One region of the Paenibacillus apii genome, then DNA from elsewhere that is predicted to be linked to it. Evidence: predicted binding sites of a transcription regulator. Region 1 holds the regulator's gene; each other region holds the start of a gene.
What was found. The regulator Rex, encoded in region 1, represses fermentation and respiration genes when NADH is low (regulators of the CRP and FNR family bind a similar motif). The targets are predictions, from matches to a motif close to TTGTGAAATATTTCACAA.
Positions count from the first base shown of each region.

Region 2: a site for Rex is predicted at 1,431-1,448, ahead of G5B47_RS07395 (formate/nitrite transporter family protein). Genes of this name have one in related genera too.
Region 3: a site for Rex is predicted at 1,550-1,567, ahead of hydE ([FeFe] hydrogenase H-cluster radical SAM maturase HydE). Genes of this name have one in related genera too.
Region 4: a site for Rex is predicted at 1,304-1,321, ahead of adhE (bifunctional acetaldehyde-CoA/alcohol dehydrogenase). Genes of this name have one in related genera too.

Region 1 covers NZ_JAAKGU010000001.1:665,413-668,579, reverse strand. Annotated here, with positions in the region: gene dinG (ATP-dependent DNA helicase DinG) at 1-1,299, shown strand, start outside; gene G5B47_RS03380 (redox-sensing transcriptional repressor Rex) at 1,620-2,270, shown strand; gene G5B47_RS03375 (amidohydrolase) at 2,260-3,167, shown strand, end outside.
Region 2 covers NZ_JAAKGU010000002.1:326,307-329,473, forward strand. Annotated here, with positions in the region: gene G5B47_RS07390 (hypothetical protein) at 127-1,203, shown strand; gene G5B47_RS07395 (formate/nitrite transporter family protein) at 1,557-2,384, shown strand; gene G5B47_RS07400 (molybdopterin-containing oxidoreductase family protein) at 2,679-3,167, shown strand, end outside.
Region 3 covers NZ_JAAKGU010000008.1:30,110-33,276, forward strand. Annotated here, with positions in the region: gene hydG ([FeFe] hydrogenase H-cluster radical SAM maturase HydG) at 1-404, opposite strand, end outside; gene hydE ([FeFe] hydrogenase H-cluster radical SAM maturase HydE) at 401-1,474, opposite strand; gene fdhD (formate dehydrogenase accessory sulfurtransferase FdhD) at 1,617-2,432, opposite strand; gene smc (chromosome segregation protein SMC) at 2,651-3,167, shown strand, end outside.
Region 4 covers NZ_JAAKGU010000001.1:888,995-892,161, forward strand. Annotated here, with positions in the region: gene adhE (bifunctional acetaldehyde-CoA/alcohol dehydrogenase) at 1-1,228, opposite strand, end outside; gene G5B47_RS04490 (Crp/Fnr family transcriptional regulator) at 2,157-2,873, shown strand; gene G5B47_RS04495 (formate/nitrite transporter family protein) at 3,114-3,167, opposite strand, start outside.

The sequences.
Region 1 (3,167 bases):
GCCTCCGAGTGGAGCGGCGTTATCGACCGGCTGTACCCCGATCTTCTTACCGTCAAGGAGTCGTGGGATCTGCTTAGTGAGAAGCTGTTCACTCTCATACCCGAACGTGCCGACTCGGCGGCGGGAGAAGCGGGACAGCTTGTTCACCGTCTTCTTCCCACCAAGAAGCCGAAAGGCTGGGAGGAGCTTGCATCGCTTGAGAATACGCTGAATCTCTCATTAAGCGATGCGATCCGCAAAGGCGAGAAAATGCTGTCCGAGATGCGCGATCAGGACGGCCAGTCTTCGGCAGACAGTCTCGTAACCGATATCGGCGGACTGTTCAAGGATTTGGCTGAAATCCGCGAGCAGGTGCGTTTTTTTATGGGCATGAATAATGAAAATGTTGTATATTGGCTGGAGGCAAATGGAAATTACCGCAGCAAATCGCTCCAGCTTTATGCCGTGCCTGTGGATGTCAGCGCTCAGCTGAAGGAGCTTTTTTTCGATAAGAAGAAAAGTATTGTCCTGACCTCCGCAACGTTATCGGTCGATAAATCGTTCCAGTATATGATCGACAATCTCGGTTTGAACGAGGCTCAGGAGGAGGGACGGCTGTCCACAATGCAGCTCCCATCTCCGTTCCGGTATCGGGATCAGGCGCTGCTGGTTATTCCGCGGGATTTTCCCAGCGTGAAAGGGACCGTTGGCGACGCCCGGTTCGTCGATATGCTCGTTCAATCCTTGGCTGAAGCTGCGGTAACGACGAAAGGACGCATGCTGGTGCTGTTCACATCCTACAAGATGCTGCGCCAGGTGTTCGACCCGCTCAAGGAAGTACTGGCTTCCGAGGAAATCACGGTGCTGGGCCAGGGGGTCGAAGGAGGGAGCCGGAGTAAGCTGCTCCGCCGCTTCCAGGATAATTCCGCTTCCGTTCTGCTTGGAACGAGCAGCTTCTGGGAAGGGGTGGATATTCCCGGCGACGCGCTAACCTGCCTTGCAATCGTAAGGCTGCCGTTTCAGCCGCCGAACCACCCTCTCGCGGAAGCCAAAGCCGAGCTGCTGCAGGCGCAAAAGAAGAATCCCTTCATGAAGCTGTCCGTCCCGCAGGCCGTCATCCGCTTCAAACAGGGATTTGGCCGCCTCGTGCGGACCGCGCAGGATCGCGGCATAGTTATCGTATATGATACCAGAGTAATCGAATCTTATTACGGGAAATACTTCCTGTACTCGTTGCCCGGACCGAAAATGGAGCATATGACGACAGAGCAGATGGTTCCGCGAATTGCCGAATGGCTCCAGCATGACGGAGCATCCTAAATTCGGGTGGCCGTGTGCAACATAGGTCAATCAAATGGGTTTAAGCTCTACAGCTTTTAAATACGGATCGGCCATTGTACAACATAGGTCGATCTCCCGGTTTTGTAGCTTTGTGCGGGTCCTGTAGCTAAATCCCGCCATTCGTAAAGCGTGTCCCGTTAGGGACGAAAAGCGATCCTTCACCGTCTGATCAAGGTCCCGCCCAACTTCCGCCAAACGCTAATTGCCTTTAGCGGGTGTCCAGAGGGCGGCAGCCCTTGGGGCCCTCCCTTGGAAGGGAGGGTTTGGGAGGGATCGAAAATCTTTTAGGAGGAGAACTCATGAAATCGGACAAAATATCGGAGGCCGTCGTCCGCAGATTGCCTGTGTATCTGCGGTTTTTGAACGAGCTTCACAGACGAGAAATCGCTACTGTTTCTTCTCAAGAGCTGGGACAGCGGCTCGACTTGAACCCGGCGCAAATTCGCAAGGATTTGGCCTATTTTGGAGACTTTGGAAGAAAAGGCATCGGCTACGACGTTCCGTACCTGATCGAGAAAATCCGTCATATCCTGAAGCTGGATCAGCCGATCAACGTTGCTTTGGTCGGAGCCGGTAACCTGGGTCAGGCGTTATCCAATTACAACATCTATTTAAAAGATACAATGAAAATAACGGCCGTCTTTGATTCCTATCCGCCGAAGGTTGGAACCAAAATCAATACACTGACTGTTCAGCCGATGGAAGAGCTTGCCCAAACCGTCCGGGATCAGGGCATCCGTATCGGAATCATTACCGTGCCCGATCAGGAGGCGCAGATTGTCGCGGATATTCTCATTGAATCCGGCATTGAAGCGATTCTGAACTTCGCGCCGGTCATTCTGAAGACGCCGTCAGAGGTTCGAGTGCATGCGGCAGACTTTACTACCGATCTGCAAAGCTTGGCGTATTATCTTCACGAAGGAAAGGAAGAGGAAGCCGATGGGCAATAAATGGATCATCCGCGGCGGCAAGTTTGCCGTGCCCGGCTCAGATAAGCCTGTGATCGATGGCTATATGGTTATCGATAACGATCTGATCACTTACATAGGGGAAGAACCGCCTGTGCTGGAGGAAGACATTCCGTCTTTTGACGGCAGCCGTTTGCTGTTCCTGCCCGGGCTGGTCAACACGCATGGGCATGCTGCGATGTCTCTCTTGCGCGGCTACGGAGATGATCTGGCGCTTCAGGTATGGCTTCAGGAGAAGATGTGGCCGATGGAGGGGAAATTCACCGGTGACGACGTGTACTGGGGAACCGCCCTGTCGGTATTGGAAATGCTGAAGGGAGGAACAACGACCTTCCTTGATATGTACGATCATATGGACCGTGTTGCCGAGGTGGCGGAAGCTTCCGGAATTCGCGCAGTCCTGATGCGGGGCGTTATCGGGCTGTGTCCGGCCGAAGTGCAGGATCAGAAGCTTGCGGAAGCGGTTGCTTTTGCAAAAGAGTGGCATGGCAAAGCAAGCGGCAGAATTACGGCCATGATCTCGCCGCATTCGCCATATACGTGCCCTCCCGATTATATCGAGAAATTCGTTCAGGCGGCCCATGATCTGGATCTGCCTATTCATACCCATATGTCCGAAACACGGCGGGAAGTGGAGCAGAACGTAACAGATTACGGCCTGAGACCCGTCGCCCATCTGGAGAAGCTCGGCATGTTCACCCGTCCGTCGCTCGTGGCGCATGGCGTGCATCTGACGGACGAGGAGATTGAGACTTTGGCCCGGCATCAGGTTGGAGTTGCCCACAATCCGGGCAGCAATCTGAAGCTGGCCAGCGGCGTAGCGCGAGTGCCCGAGCTGCTGAAGGCCGGTGTAACCGTGTCGCTTGGAACGGACGGCCC
Region 2 (3,167 bases), on a different contig from region 1:
ATTACATAATTGGCTGGTGAAGGATGGTCGGGGGATTTTACTCCTTGGAGTATTCGTAGAACACAGTCAATGATACGTTATCCTTCCCGGGTAGATACTAGAACCTGATATTAAGGAGAGAGTGATGTGAAAAATGAATTAAAGCCTTTAATAGGTTTGTTATTGTTAGCAATACTACTGATATCCTGCTCGTTTAAGGGTGCTGGTGTGGAACCAACAAGCTCAGCAAATCCCAGTGCAATTGCTAGTACACAGGTGAAATCAACAGCACCTGCAGCTGATTACATCACGATGACTTATTCAGAATATTCAACTACAGATAATAACGGAGCCATAAAGACACAAATATTAAGCTATGATACAGCTACAAAAGAAATGAAAAAGGTCTTTGAATTCGATTATACAGCTCAATATCCGTTGGGCTTCTATGATAAGCCTAATCAATTGTTGTACTATACCCAAAGGGTAAATACAGACAAGGATTACGGAGACCAGATTTTTGTCAGGGATTTATCGAGTAATAAAAGTAATCAACTAACTAATAACTTAAATGCAGTCAACTATATTATTCCTTCAGGAGATCGACTGTTTTTTGTGGCTAATGTAAAAGGAGAGCATGGTATACGACTAGGAGCCATTGATCTCAACACCCATGAGATGACGCTCTGGGGCGATAATGACATGCTCGTAGAAACAATCACACTAGATCACAAAAACAAAAAAATCTATGCTTCTGCATATTCGCTGAAGCAAAGAAATTATAGCCTGGCCCATCAAGATGGACCTGCGGGACAGAACAATTTTAAAATGCCAACTTATACCGTATATGAAACGGATTTCGATTTGAAGGAGACAACCAAACTTTTTAGCAAGAATTACTGGATTCGTATGCTGATGAATAAAGATGGTCATGTTATTGCATTTTGTGACAAGGAATATAATAAGGGACAAGTGCCTTCTACGGTTGTTGACTATGACATTGTCAAGAAAACATCCAGTGAGAGTAAGTGGGACACTGTAAGATTACAAAGAGGAGATGCCAATTACTCGAACGATAGCAATAAAATATATGCGATAGCAGTCGTTAATAATAAACGAGGGTTATTCGAGTATGATGTGAAGAGTAATAAATTTACTGCTATATTTACTCCTGAAGTTGGGTTCATTAATAACATCCAGGTTGTAAAAGGATCAAACAATTAAAGCACCTTATCCTGAAATTCAGTTTGGTCACGATACTAGTGTCCTTTCAGAATATCTGGGTGTTTCTTTGTATATTAAACGTGCCCGTACAAATGGTTGTTTTCAAAATCCAGCCAGCCATTAATGTTTGAGTCGGTGCGGACGGTTGTATGAATAAGGGCGGTTTTAACAGCAGTTTGTATGTCTCCCTTTTACAGTTTTCGGAAGCGATTTAAAGTTTGTCACACTGGTGAAAAAATTCACTTGTTATTTTCACAAGTGATAATTATCACGTAAATGTGGGGAGCAAAGAGCTACAATGGGCCTAAATGAAAAATTTAAAGTAATAGTGAAGGAAGAAGGAGACAGAAACCATGGCTTATAACAAACCGCAGCAAATAGCCGAAGTGACGGTGGAGAACGGAATCAAGAAGGCTCACAACCCTCTGCTCACCGTGCTTATTCTCGGCTTTCTGGGGGGAGCGTTCATCGCTCTGGGATATTTGCTTGATATTCGCGTTATTGCCAGCGCGCCGAAGGAATGGGGGTCCATCGCCAGCTTTATCGGGGCATCGGTGTTCCCGGTCGGACTTATTCTCGTGCTTCTGGCAGGGGGCGAACTGCTTACCGGCAATATGATGGCTGTGCCGCTCGCCTTGTACTCTAAGAAGATCTCGTTCGGAGAAACGATCAAGAACCTGATTCTGATTACGCTGAGCAATTTTGTGGGAGCCCTGTTTGTCGCTTATTTCTTCGGCCATGTTGTGGGTCTGACCGCTGACGGCGTCTACCTCGATAAGCTGGTTGATCTGGCGGAGCACAAACTGGACGCTACGTTCCTTCAGGCTTTCGTCTCAGGTATCGGCTGTAACTGGCTTGTGGCGCTGGCGGTCTGGCTGTCCTACGGAGCCGACAATTTCAGCGGCAAAATCCTCGGCATCTGGTTCCCGACCATGGCTTTCGTTGCCATCGGATTCCAGCACGTTGTTGCTAACATGTTCCTGATTCCGGCGGCTATCTTCGAAGGCCATTTCTCATGGGGACAGTACCTCGGCAATTTCGTGCCGGTCTGGCTCGGCAACCTGACAGGCGGAGCCCTGTTTGTGGCGGGCGTCTACTGGAACGCCTATCTGCGCAAATCGCCTGCGGCGGTTCAATCTCTGGACAGCGTGGCCTCGGCCGGCGTGAAGAAGCACGCTTAATTACCGGGAATTCCGGCCATAATTTATAGCTTCATTGCCTGATCAAGGGCGCCGTCTCCGGGGGAGCGGCGCTCTTTTGCATGAGCTGCTGCCGGGCAATAAAAATTCGCCGTAATCGCTGACGGTTCGGGGGAACGAAACCGAAGCTTACGGCGAAAAAATAGGGAGTATTTCATACCGTCTATTACCCGGCTTTCACCGGTTCGAATCAGCAGGAGCATTCCCGTTTTGCTTTACGGATAGGAATGTTGGAATATACAATGAAAGCAGCAAACACGAGGAGGGCCAAGCGGCATGAACGAACTCGAGAATGGCATATTCCCTGCCGTATGCTCACTGGATTGTCCCGATACTTGCGGGCTGCTTGTGCATAAGAAAGACGGCAAAATTGTAAAAATCGAAGGAGATCCCGAGCATCCGGTCACCCGGGGAGCCATCTGCAACAAGGTCAGGAACATGGCGCAGCGCGTCCACCATCCGGACCGGCTGACAACCCCGCTTCGGCGCGTGGGGCGCAAAGGGGAGGGGGCGTTCGAGCCGATCAGCTGGGATGAGGCGATTGCCGAGATTGCCGGCAAATTCTGCAGTCTGTCGGAGGAATACGGACCGGAAAGCATTCTGCCATACAGCTTCTACGGCAATATGGGTGTACTCAGCGTGGAGGGCATGGACCGCCGGTTCTTCAACGCACTTGGAGCAAGCCGCCTGGAGCAGACCATCTGCAATGCCGCCGGAAGCGCGGGCTGGAAATATACAATGGGCTTCAGCGGCGGGACAAGCCCG
Region 3 (3,167 bases), on a different contig from region 1:
TTATGCCCAAGGGACTGAAGAGCCTTGACTTCCTGGGCAATTTCATCTTGAGTGAGACGGCTGCGCTCAAACTCGGAGTTGGAATGCTTGTATCCGCAGTAGACGCAGTTATTGACACAATAGTTGCTGACATAGAGGGGGGCGAACAGCACGATCCGGTTGCCGTAAATCCGTTCCTTGATTTCCCGGGATACCTGATACAGCCGCTCCAGCGTTTCTTCATCATTCACATGCAGCAGCACCGCGGCTTCGCGAGAAGTCAGGCCTTTGCACATTCTTGCTTTGTCCAGGATTGCGGTTATGAGCTTGCTGTCGTTAACCGCTGTCTCCCCGTACTGCAGCGCACCCTTGATTTCCTCATCTTGAATAAAATCCGCCGGACGGCGCTCATTTACTCGGTTCACGAACATCCACTTCTTTCTGAGTTCATTTTAATCTGAGGACGTGACAGCCAGTTCAGACTGTCTCCGCGGCCCATATCAACTCGAAATCCGGCAGTCTCGATCCGCTGCTCCAGGCAGAACCGGCACTGCGCCGATTCGTCTCCCGTGCATATTTTATTGTCGTATAACGTATATTTCGGACGCACGGACAGAGGCGACAAATTGGGCATGACGACATTTGCACCCGCCTGCAGTGCGAGCTCTCGTCCGTATGGATGGGCGGTTCCCATCGCAGTCGTAGCCGGAATCAGGGCGTCCGGCACGAATAGCCGCGCAAGAGCAATCATATCCAGTGTGGCTTCCAGCGTTCCGGCCGGCTCGTCCTTTAAAGGCGTCGCTTGGTGCGGCAAAAAAGGCCCGATGCCAATCATGTCCGGATTAAGCTCCTTGAGGTACAGTAAATCCTCGGCCAAGTCTTGAGACGTCTGCCCGGGCAATCCGACCATAAACCCGGCACCGACTTGATAGCCGATCGTTTTCAAAGCCCGTAAGCGGTCCAGCCGATTCTCAAAGGTCATGGTCGGATGCAGCGCTTCATACAACCTTCGGGAAGCCGTCTCATGCCGGAGCAAAAAACGCTCGGCACCCGCTTCAAATAACCGGGTATACGTCTCGTCATCACGTTCGCCGATCGAAAGCGTCACCGCCGTATCCGGCCAGCTCCGCTTGATATCGGCAGTAAGTCTCGCCAGCTTGTCCGCCGTATACCAATCGTCCTCGCCGCTCTGCAGAACGAAGGTGCGATAGCCCAAGTCGTATCCTTCCCGGCAGCAGTCCATAATTTCTTCGAGCTGCAGACGGTAACGGGAGGCCGATTTGTTAGCGGAGCGAATTCCGCAATACAGGCAGTTTTGTTTGCATATATTGGAGAATTCAATCAGACCTCGCAAATAGACCTTCGTACCGTAACGTTCCGTCCGTTTCCTGTGGGCTAAAGTCCGCAGCCACCTTCGGGAAGCCGGGCCAAGATTTTCGAGCAGCAGGATAATTTCCTCGGAATCCAACGATTCTTGTGCATATAAACGATCCAATAATTGATCCAGTAAATGATCCGTTGTACATCCCTCCCCAAGATGAACAGGTGAACCTTTCCTGCAAGCACAAACATGTAAATAATGTAACAAAAGTAAAAAATGAAGAACTATGAGCTTTCTGCTTGAAATCGGAGTTTGTTCAATTGCTGTTCAGAAGAGCACAATCGCTGATCCGCTCCGGTCGTGTATACACGTTGCATGAGTCCTGCCGGATGAAGCCGACGGTCGTAATCCCGAGCTGTTCAGCTAGTTCAAGGGCCAGCGCCGTCGGGGCGGATTTGGACAAAATGATCTCGCAGCCGATTTTGGCGACCTTCAGCAGAATTTCCGATGAAATCCGGCCGCTGAACACGATGATTTTGTCATTCAGGTTCATCGCATGTCTTAGGCAGTGGCCGTAAATTTTATCGAGGGCATTATGCCGGCCGATATCGCTGCGGGCGAGCAGCACCCCGTCGGTATCGCAAATCGCGGCAGAGTGGACCCCGCCCGTCCGGTGAAACAGCTCAGAACCGGTCTGCACTTCTTCCATCAGGCGAAAACAATCTTTAAACGATAAAGAGACATGAACACCGTCCATCATCTTGGCCGTCCTTGCGTCGTTAACAAACACGAAGCCATGACGCCCTCCGCCGCAGCAGGAATTGACATAACGCTTGGCATACAGCTGGCGGTGAAGCTCATTCCAGCGGTCAGTGGATACGTGTACGTACCCTTCTTCTTCCTGAGTCCACATTTCCTTGATGTCCTGAATTCCCCGGATAATGCCTTCCGACGCCAAATAGCCGACCGCCATGTCCTCAATGTGCTCGGGTGTGCAAACCAGAGTCACGAATTCTTCACCGTTGATCTTGAGTGTGACCGGATGCTCTGTCACGATGAGATCCGGTTCCCTGGTGATTCGGCCTTGCCGGTAGCGAATAATGTGTCCTTGCTGTTCAGGTCCACGCTTCATCTCCATCACCCTTATTAATGAAAGATTTGAAATATAGAAAAAAACTTAAATAGTAAAAAATAGAAATGAGAACAGCTTTACTACATCACGAATTGCAATATCTGTCAATTTTATATTTCACAATCCAGCTATCTTCCAACATCCTGCTCTTCATGGCAACGTTCTCTTTGTGGGTATGGAACGCTATGGTATAATGGGGCGGAGGTGACTGGCAACGTATGTTTTTGAAACGGATTGAATTAGCTGGCTTTAAATCATTTGCCGACAAAACGGAGATGGAGTTCGTGCGGGGCATTACGGCTGTCGTCGGACCCAACGGAAGCGGCAAGAGCAACATTTCCGACGGCATCCGCTGGGTGCTCGGTGAACAAAGCGCCAAATCGCTCCGCGGCGGCAAGATGGAGGATATTATTTTTGCCGGAAGCGATGCCCGCAAGGCGGTCAATTATGGCGAAGTGTCGCTGACGCTGGACAACGAAGATCATGCCCTGCCGCTCGACTTCAGCGAAGTGACGGTAACGCGGCGGGTCCATCGCAGCGGCGACAGCGAGTATATGATCAATAAGCAGGCGTGCCGCCTGAAGGATATTACGGAGCTGTTCATGGACACCGGCATCGGCCGCGAGGCGTACTCCATTATTGGACAGGGGCGGATTGAGGAAATTCTCAGCACCCGGTCCGAGGATCGGCGGGGGATCTTCGAAGAGGCGTCGGGAATCGTTAAATATAAGTCGC
Region 4 (3,167 bases), 220 kb from region 1:
AAGGCGAATTGACGAGAATACGTCCGGTTTGCAGACGGTTCGAGAACTTCATGATTACTTCTTCGTTGTTGGAGTGGATGGCCGAGCTGTGGCCCATACCGCCAAACTCAACAACTTGCGCCGCACGTTCGATACCTTGATCGGCATTCTTAACTTTATAGCAAGCCAGAACCGGGCTCAGCTTTTCAGCGGACAGCGGGTATTTGGTACCTACGCCTTCCAGTTCGGCGATCAGGATTTTGGTGCCTGCAGGAACTTGAATTCCGCACATTTCGGCGATTTTCACTGCGGATTGACCGACGATTACCGGGTTAACCGCGCATTTTTCCACGTTCATTGCGCCGTTGGTCAGTTTAGCTGCTTCTTCTTTGTTAACAAAGTAACAGCCATTAGCGATCAATTTCTTCTTCACTTGGTCGAAAATCGGCTCTTCAATAATGATAGCTTGCTCGGATGCGCAGATCATGCCGTTGTCAAAAGTTTTGGAAAGAATGATGTCATTAACCGCTTGATCGATATTAGCGCTCTTCTCAATGAAGGCAGGCACGTTACCAGGGCCTACGCCCAGAGCCGGTTTACCGCAGCTGTATGCCGCTTTAACCATTGCGGATCCGCCTGTTGCCAGGATCAGAGCCACGCCGTCGTTGTTCATCAATGCGTTGGTTTTGTCCATGGTCGGTTGCTCGATCCATTGGATGCAGTTCTCAGGAGCGCCTGCTTTTACTGCTGCGTCATGCAAAATTTTTGCTGCTGCGGCACTACAAGCTTGCGCGGACGGATGGAAACCGAATATAATAGGATTACGCGTCTTAATGGAAATCAACGCTTTAAACATCGTGGTGGATGTTGGGTTGGTTACCGGAGTGATACCCATTACGACGCCGACCGGCTCAGCAATCTTTTGGTAGCTGTCGTAAACATTATCTTCAATTACGCCTACTGTTTTGTCATACTTGATTCCGTGCCAGATATATTCCGTTGCGAAAATGTTTTTCGTGATTTTGTCTTCATAAACACCACGGCCTGTTTCTTCAACAGCCAATTTTGCCAGGTACATGTGTTTGTCCAAACCGGCCAGCGCCATTGCATGAACGATTTTGTCAACTTGTTCCTGATCGAGAGCCATGAATGCTTCTTGAGCTTTCTTTGCTTTATCCACCAGAGTCTGAATATATTCTTCAGCGGTTGGTTGTTGCACTTGGGCGGCTACTTCATTCTTAACTGCCATTTCCCTCGTCCTCCTGTCAATTTGTGTGTTGTTCTTCTCTACACCTCGATAATATCACATCAAATGCGACTTGTATAGTGAAATCTTTCACAAAGTATAAAATTTTTTTGCGCTCTTTTCAAAGCGCTTACATTTTGGGCTATTTTCAGGGACGTCCTGCCTACTCCCCTTTCTTATATATGCTCAGGAAACCGTTGATTCTGGCCGATCAATAGAAGAATTCAATGCGATCAATTACCGATTACCCAAGAAACGCAGGTTCAAATATCTTTCCATGCTATTATTCCTAATTTTAACTAAAGGATGCGTTTCATTCCAATGGACAAAGGAACGGCAGCAATAGCACCAGCGATCCGGGACGCTCCCCCCGAAGAAATAATCGATGAATCGTTCATTTAGTAGAATGTCATAAACACTCTTCCCGATAAGCCCCATGATCCGGATTTCAGGTGCTTCTTATAGAACGGATCTTGTGAAAAAAAGCAGCAGCTCTATCCGCCTGTATCCATAAGGACGAGTTAACGCATTCACTGCCTTAAAATCCTGCTGCCCGGCCCACCACTAACTCCCGCAGTTTCCCGCTTCGCAAGATCGGCTTCGAAACTCCGCAATCAATCCTCTATAATAAACCCCTTCCCTACCAAGCCTATGAAAGTTGTTTCCAAATCGAGTTTCTTGCTTGCCTAAGGCTCAACCATCATTTATAGTAAAAAAAGCTGTTTCCCGTAATCAGAGACCACATCAAACAACATCAGTTGGAAATAAATATTAGAAATCACACTTAAAATCACGCTTTTGAAGTGAAAATAATCACAATGTTGAAAATTAGACACTTTTTGCGCAATTTTTTCACCCATATTGAGGAATTTCATTGTATAATTAATTTAAAATTTACTGAAAAACTGAGGGAATAAAGGGGATGTCGATTATGAAAGAACATACCAATGTCATCGAAGCCCATGGAAATACAAACTGTTTCTCCGAACAAAACTTCAACAGACTGCTGGTAACGATGAAAGAACGTTTGGTTCCTGAAGGCTCTCATTTATTCTGGGAAGGCGACTACTCGGATAAGCTGTTTTACATCAAACGCGGACGCGTCAAGCTGACCAAATCCACGGATGAAGGAAAAGAACTCATTCTTTATATGTATCAGGCAGGCGATATGGTCGGTCAAGCCGATCCGTTCTTCAGCACGAAGCACAGCTTCACCGCCGAAGTGATCGAGGAAAGCGAAGTCGGCGTGATCGAGCACAAGGATCTGGAAATTCTGATTTGCCAGCATTGCGATTTCGCGATTGATTTTATGAAGTGGATGGGTATCCATCACCGTCTGACGCAGACCAAATTCCGCGATCTGATGATGTACGGCAAGCCCGGCGCACTCTGCTCCACGCTGATCCGTCTGAGCAACACGTACGGCGAGAAGAACGGCGAAGCCATTCTGATCAACAAAAAGATTACGCACACCGACTTGTCCAACATGATCGGCGCAACTCGCGAGAGCGTTAACCGCATGCTTAGCGATCTGCGCAAAAAAGACGCCGTAGAATACGAGAACGGCATGATTGTAATTAAAGACATTGAAATGCTGCAGGAAATTTGCCACTGCGAGCTGTGTCCGAACGAGATTTGCCGAATCTAGCAATAACACTTCAACTCTTTACCCTCTTTACACCTCAGTGAAACATACATGTTCATTATTATTCGGTCTTATATTGTTCATGGCCGCAGGCGTCCGGTATCGGACGCTTTTTTTATGTCCGGATTACCCCTTGTCTATTGTTTCGAATATAAAAAAGACCGCCGCTCAAAGCCCGGACAAGGACGTTAAGCGGCAGCCTCTGCTGCGTACAGCGATTTGTGAGTAGAAAAAACGGACGGTTTACTTGGACTTAACTGCGCCTCTTACGGGCGAAATGACCCAATAAGCCATACC